Regions from separate parts of the Bradyrhizobium sp. SZCCHNS3002 genome, predicted to be linked through region 1. Evidence: riboswitches for the same ligand, from Rfam matches in the RefSeq annotation. Region 1 holds a riboswitch; each other region holds the start of a gene.

Region 1 (2,261 bases):
CGTCGAGATCCTCGATCAGATCGTCGGCATGCTCGAGCCCGGCGGAGAAGCGGATGAAGCCCTCGCTGATGCCGAGCTCGGCGCGCGCGTCCGGCGTCAGCCGCTGATGCGTGGTCGTTGCGGGATGCGTGACCAGCGTCTTGGCGTCGCCGAGATTGTTGGAGATGCGCGCGAGCCTCAATCCGTTGAGCATACGGAACGCCGCCGCCTTGCCGCCCTTCACCTCGAAGCCGACCAGGGTCGAGCCGGCGCGCATCTGCTTCTTGACCGTCGCCGCCTGCGGATGGTCCTCGCGTCCGGGATAGATCAGCCGCGAGATCTTCGGATGCGCGGCGAGAAAATCGGCGACCTTGCCGGCGGTCTCAGTCTGCGCGCGCACGCGCACCGCGAGCGTCTCCAGGCCCTTGAGCAGGACCCAGGCGTTGAACGGCGAGATCGACGGGCCGGTCTGGCGCATGAAGTTGTGGATGTGCTCGGCGATGAACGCTTCCGACGACAGGATCACGCCGCCGAGGCAGCGGCCCTGGCCGTCGATGTGCTTGGTCGCGGAGTAGACGACGACGTCCGCGCCGAGCGCGAGCGGGCTCTGCCAGATCGGCGTGGCGAACACGTTGTCGACGATCAGCCGCGCGCCATGGGCGTGCGCGATCTCGGCGATCGCGGGAATGTCCATCACGTCGAGCGTCGGATTGGTCGGGCTCTCGAGGAAGAAGCTCTTGGTATTCGGCCTGACCGCCTTCTGCCACTGGTCGAGATCGAGCCCATCGACCAGCGTCGACTCGATACCGTAGCGCGGCAGGAGATCCTCGACCACGTAGCGGCACGAGCCGAACAGCGCTTTGGCCGCGACGACGTGATCGCCGGCCCGCAGGGGGGCCAGGATCGCCGTGGTGACCGCAGCCATGCCGGTTGCGGCCGAGCGGCAGGCCTCGGCGCCCTCGAGCTCGATCATGCGGCGCTCGAACATCGCCGTGGTCGGATTGGAGAAGCGCGAATAGATGAAGCCGGGATCCTCGCCCTTGAAGCGCGCCTCGCACTCCTCGGCCGTGGCGTAGACGAAACCTTGCGTCAGATAGAGCGCTTCGGCGGTCTCGCCGAATTCGGAGCGCAAGGTGCCGGAATGCACCAGCCGGGTTTCGGGACGATACTGGGCGAACGACACCGGCGCCTTCGCGGGGGACTTCGACATGTGACCTCCATCGTGACCACCGCGCTCGGCGCGATGGACACAAAAAAACCGGCCTGGGAAAACTCCTCAAGGCCGGGATCACATTCGTCCCCGGCCTGTTTAGCGACTTATTTAACGTGGCTGCAAGCCGGCCGGCTCAAATCACCACGGGATAAGTGGTGCTCATAGTCGCAACCGGCCTTTCCGTCAAGCCGGCCATCGGATAACCGGTCAAAAGACCCTATATTGGCTCCACAAGCCGCCGTTCCGGCGCCTGCAAAGGATCAGGCCTTGCCGTTTTCGCTTCCCGCCGACGCCCACGGCATCCTCCCCGATCGCATGATCGTGGCGATGGCGGAGGCCGGCTTGATCATTCCCGAATATGATTTCGTCGAGAGCCAGATCCAGCCGGCGAGCTTGGACCTGCGGCTCGGCGACGTCGCCTACAGGGTGCGCGCGAGCTTTCTGCCGGGGCCGGGATCGACCGTCGCCGAGCGCATCGACGAATTGAAGCTGCACGAGTTCGCGCTCGCCGACGGCGCGGTTCTGGAGACCAACTGCGTCTACATCGTGCCGCTGCTGGAGAGCCTGGCGCTGCCGAAGGACATCGTCGCGGCCGCCAATCCGAAGAGCTCGACCGGGCGGCTCGACGTGTTCACCCGCGTGATCGCCGACGGCACGCGACGCTTCGACATGATCGGCGCCGGCTATCACGGTCCGCTCTACGCAGAGATCAGCCCGAAGACGTTTCCGGTCCTGTTGCGCGAAGGCTCGCGCCTGTCCCAAGTTCGCTTCCGCTATCGCGACGCGGTCCTGTCGGAGGACGAATTGATCGCGCTGCACCAGGCCGAGCGGCTGGTGGATCGCGATGATGCGGATCTCGCCGGCGGTGTCGCTCTGTCCGTCGACCTCTCAGGCAGCAATGCGAACGGCTATGTCGGCTACCGCGCCAAGCGCCATACCGGCGTCGTCGACGTCGACCGCCGTGCCGGCTATCCGGTCGAGGAGTTCTGGGAGCCGATCAAGGCACGGCCCGACGGCAGCCTCATCCTCGATCCCGGCGAGTTCTACATCCTGGCCTCGAAGGAAGCCG
Region 2 (2,261 bases), on a different contig from region 1:
ACTGGCGCAGGGCGTCTCAGCTCGGAACCGTATAGCGTTTCGCATGGCCGCCGACGAGGGCGGCGGAGCGTACCGAGGCGCCCGCCGCGATCAGGGCAGCCCTGATCTTGTCGAGGTTCGACGGCGACTCGATCGATACCAGCAGTGCGGCGCCGTCGAAGGCGGTATCGGGCACCGCGATGACGTCGGCGAGCGGCGACAGCGCCCGCGACACCTGCGCATTCCAGCCGGAGACGCGGATGCTCCAGGTCTCGACCTCGAGCACCAGCGCATCGTCGGCGACGCGCGACACCGCGAACACCGGCAGCGCGGCGGGATGGTCGGCGCGCTCGATGAACGGCATCCGCGCGATGATCTTCGGTGCGCCCACGGGCTCGAGCGTGATCCACCACGGCGTATGGCCGGAGGTCGTCGACACCAGCGCGAGATCGCCCTTCGAGCGCGCCACAGCCTCGACCGCGGCTTGCGCGCTGAAATGCGGCACGTAGGGCACCACGAATCCGAAATGGAACCTGGCGGAATCGCGCATCGCGGATTCGCCGACCGACACGTCGGCATGAACCGAGAACGGCGCCTGCACATAGGTGAAGGTCGAGACGATCACGCGCCAGATCCCCTCGACGGTGTCGAGCGGCAGGATGCCGCGATGGCGCTGCACCAGGCGGCGCATCATGTCGGCCTCGCGCGCGGGCCTGAACGCCGAGCCGACCTCCTGGGTCTTCTTGACCTTGATCAGCCGGTCGATGATGTCGGCCCTGTTCATCAGCAACTGATGGACCTGCTCATCGATGGCATCGATCTCCTTGCGCAGATCGGCGAGCGAGGGCGGGGCGGGCGGCGGGTTCGACATGGTCCGTGTCACTCTTCGCGAGGCCACGGGAAAACCTGCGGCCAAAGGAACGGATGCCGTTCTCTCCGATGCCGCGGACCTGCGCAACAGCAAGTTTACCTTGCGCCATCCAGGCTTGGCTGACCTGCGGCGGAGCGCCCGACCAACGGTCAACCCCAGCTTGCCTTGACGAATAGCGCCCGCGGGACTAGTTTCTGCCCGTTCCGTGGTCATTTGAGCCGGCCGGCTTGCAGCCACGTTAAAAAACTCGCTAAACAGGCCGGGGACGTTATCGATCCCGGCCGAACCCCAGTTCAGGCCGGGTTTTTCATGGCCTGATGTGTCACGTGGTTCGGGAGCCCTGGCCGGAAGGCTGGGGTGAGAGACATGACAGGTCTGACGCCGAAGTCCAAATCTGCGACGTCCAAATCCGCGACGCCTACATCCGCGTTGCGCACGGTCGCGCCCGACGAGCGCTCGCACGAGGTCGATCATCCGAGCTCGCCGGTGGCGCAGTTCGGCGCCGACAAGCCGCTCAGGCTCGATTGCGGCGTCGACCTGTCGCCGTTCCAGATCGCCTACCAGACCTACGGCGAGCTCAATGCCGACCGGTCGAACGCGGTGCTGGTCTGCCACGCGCTGACCGGCGACCAGCACGTCGCCAACCGCCATCCCGTCACCGGCAAGCCCGGCTGGTGGGAGACGCTGGTCGGCCCCGGCCGCCCGCTCGATCCCGGCCGCTATTTCATCATCTGCTCCAACGTGATCGGCGGCTGCATGGGCTCGACCGGGCCGGCCTCGCTGAACCCCGCCACCGGCAAGGTGTGGGGGCTCGATTTCCCGATCATCACCATCCCCGACATGGTGCGGGCGCAGGCGATGCTGATCGACCATCTCGGCATCGACACGCTGTTCGCCGTGGTGGGCGGCTCGATGGGCGGCATGCAGGCGCTGCAATGGACGGTGGCCTATCCGCAGCGCGTGTTCGCCAATCTCGCGATCGCCTGCGCGACGCGCCACTCGGCGCAGAACATCGCCTTCCACGAGCTTGGCCGCCAGGCCGTGATGGCCGATCCCGACTGGGATCACGGCCGTTACGCCGACAAGGGCACGCATCCGCATCGCGGCCTGGCTGTGGCGCGCATGGCTGCGCACATCACCTACCTCTCCGACGCCGCCTTGCATCGCAAGTTCGGCCGCCGCATGCAGGACCGCGAGCTGCCGACGTTCTCCTTCGACGCCGATTTCCAGGTCGAGAGCTACCTGCGCTACCAGGGATCGTCCTTCGTCGAGCGCTTCGACGCCAACTCCTATCTCTATCTGACGCGGGCGATGGATTATTTCGACATCGCCGGCGACCATGACGGCGTGCTGGCGGCGGCGTTTCGCGGCATCAAGACCCGTTTTTGCGTGGTGTCGTTCACCAGCGACT
Region 3 (2,261 bases), on a different contig from region 1:
GCGTCTCATAGAGCGCCGCGTGGTAGACCCCGGAACGCGCTTCGAGGAGTTCGCGCACCGTCGCGCCCTTCTCGACCCCGGTCAAGCCAGGCGGGTTATCGTCGATGCCAAGTTCGCCAAGCGTGCTGTCAAGGTTGATCTGGTGATCCGACACTGCGATGCCGATCAGGGCGCTGAGCATGCTCTTGCGGATTGAAGCGACTTCCATCGGCTTCGTCGTACTGCCCCACTCGGCCACGACCTTGCCGTGCTGAACGATCACAACCGCGCTCGAATGAATCTGATCCGAAAAGGATCGCGCTTGGGTCAATCCGGTTTCTGACCAACCCAATTCTGCAGGCGTGACGCGCTCCCACTCCGCTGCTGGGAAGCCATCTTCAGCTTGGGCATGCTCGAACCGAACCAAAGCGCCGAGCAGCAGCACGACAGCGAAAACAATCTGGCGAATATGCATAGGATGATCCCACCCGTTGCGAGCTTGACCAGATTGCTACACACTAATCATTAACGGAATTAAGCAGAACGCCTGTTGAAGTGTTTTCTTTGGATACCCGCCAACCATCCTCATGGCGACGTCTCTTGTTGGCCCACAACGGACATGGAACGAACGGAACTCCCTTACGACCAAACTGTGTGACCGGCTGGTGAGAAATCGCTACTCATCCTTATTCAACGCGGCGATGAGGACGCCAACCTCTTCAACAGGTAAGGATCGTCACGCGCTATCAACTCTTCTGTCCTTGGGAGCTTTCCGAAAGCAAACCGTGCCTCCTCGATGCAAGAAAAATAACACAAGCATCTCCGTGCCATCTGAATGCTCGACCTCAACCATGTAGGATGCTAGCGATGGCGGAGTAACCACCCCATGTAAGGCTGGTCTGAGAGGCGATCTCGATTGTGCAACACGATCGAAAAGCAGACTTGATCATCTATTCCTTGTCGTCACATCGCCCTCGACCATCATTTCGTCAGCCATCTCTCGAAGTACAAATTGATCGGGTTGGAAACGTAAGGGCCATACGCTGGGCACGGAACGAACCCCTTCGCCCGATAGAGCCTCTGGGCATCGGGAAGAAATTCCGTGGTTTCCAGCCGCAGAACCGACAGCTTGGCGGTCAAGGCCGCTTCCACAACGCGCGTCAGGAGCCTGCTGCCTATTCCAGTTGTCCGAGCCTCGGTGACGACATACATGCGCTTCACCTCCCCGGTACCATCCGCGAACACCTGCAGCCCTGCACAGCCAACGGCTTGTCCGGCAATCCGCGCGATAAACATTTGCGTGTCGTCGTGCGCTAGCCGATCAATTGGAGAGCCGTGATTCCTCTCCACCCCGCAGACCTTGTTTAAGAAATCGTCCAGCGCGGTTACGAGATTAATCAGGTCCGGGGACCTTGCATCGGCCAGCTCAATTTCGATTCGATCGACAGTCATTCTCGTCCCCTTCTTCGAAGAGATGAGCGCATGACGCCGTGGTGGCTTGTCCCGTTTAGTTGCCGGACCGGCCACATCTTCTTCCGAAGGAAGAAAGCCACCTTGCTCGGGGAGCAGGTTGGCGCTGGGCGTCGGCCCAACTCTTGATGTTGGAGTTGACGATAGCGGGCACTATCGAGCTTGGCAAGTACGCCCCCAGTTTGAGGAACAACGCGTGGCCGCTCCTGGCTCATCTCGAACCTTTTGGTCGGCTCCGACGATGGCCGCTCCGTCGAAGATCGGGGTCTTGTCAGACCACAATCAGCGCCTACCGGGGAGGCCGACGGCGGCTCGGCTCAGGCGGGCGCTGTGCATAGGGGTTCGGCAAGCACATGGCCGAAAGGCCCGCGGCCCCCGCTCTGCACGCCTCCCACGACCTGTACTGGCACGCGATCGTGCTGGACCCGCCCCAGTCCCATGTCTGGAGGCACACCGGATCATTGCCATCGAACCGCTGAGCCGCGGCTGGAGCGGTTGCAAGCACGATGATTGAAGTCATGAGGAGAAGCGCGCGCATCATCAGCCATCATGACATGAGGCTGACCAATCCGAAAGGGTCTGCCGGCGCGGCCACGTCCAGGCGGGCTTCATCCGCAGGCGCGGCGGGTTTCGGTATCCGCGTCGTCAGGTGACCCTCTCTTGCTCCACGAAAAGCAGGCGATCGCAGCTAGCTTCGGCGGCTCATGACTCAGAAATAGGAGCGCGGCTGCTGCTTGATATGTTGGCCGAGGTAGCGTCTCACGGTCGAAAGATTTTTCGGTTCAGAAAGCTTCTCAAATACCTGATGCACC

What was found. A riboswitch is a leader RNA that binds a small molecule or an ion and turns the genes downstream of it on or off. The one in region 1 is predicted to bind S-adenosylmethionine.
Region 2: another riboswitch for S-adenosylmethionine. It lies ahead of QW845_RS33210 (homoserine O-acetyltransferase); the one in region 1 lies ahead of QW845_RS10940 (O-succinylhomoserine sulfhydrylase).
Region 3: another riboswitch for S-adenosylmethionine. It lies ahead of QW845_RS31255 (GNAT family N-acetyltransferase); the one in region 1 lies ahead of QW845_RS10940 (O-succinylhomoserine sulfhydrylase).

Annotation. Positions count from the first base shown of each region.
Region 1 covers NZ_JAUHHY010000004.1:269,678-271,938, reverse strand. The annotation lists gene QW845_RS10940 (O-succinylhomoserine sulfhydrylase) at 1-1,189, opposite strand, end outside; SAM riboswitch at 1,268-1,347, opposite strand; gene QW845_RS10935 (2'-deoxycytidine 5'-triphosphate deaminase) at 1,460-2,261, shown strand, end outside.
Region 2 covers NZ_JAUHHY010000026.1:63,961-66,221, forward strand. The annotation lists gene QW845_RS33205 (chorismate mutase) at 17-850, opposite strand; SAM riboswitch at 1,046-1,125, shown strand; gene QW845_RS33210 (homoserine O-acetyltransferase) at 1,208-2,261, shown strand, end outside.
Region 3 covers NZ_JAUHHY010000021.1:110,545-112,805, reverse strand. The annotation lists gene QW845_RS31260 (serine hydrolase) at 1-454, opposite strand, end outside; gene QW845_RS31255 (GNAT family N-acetyltransferase) at 961-1,431, opposite strand; SAM-I-IV-variant riboswitch at 1,477-1,586, opposite strand; gene QW845_RS31250 (DUF3551 domain-containing protein) at 1,739-1,987, opposite strand; gene QW845_RS31245 (hypothetical protein) at 2,159-2,261, opposite strand, start outside.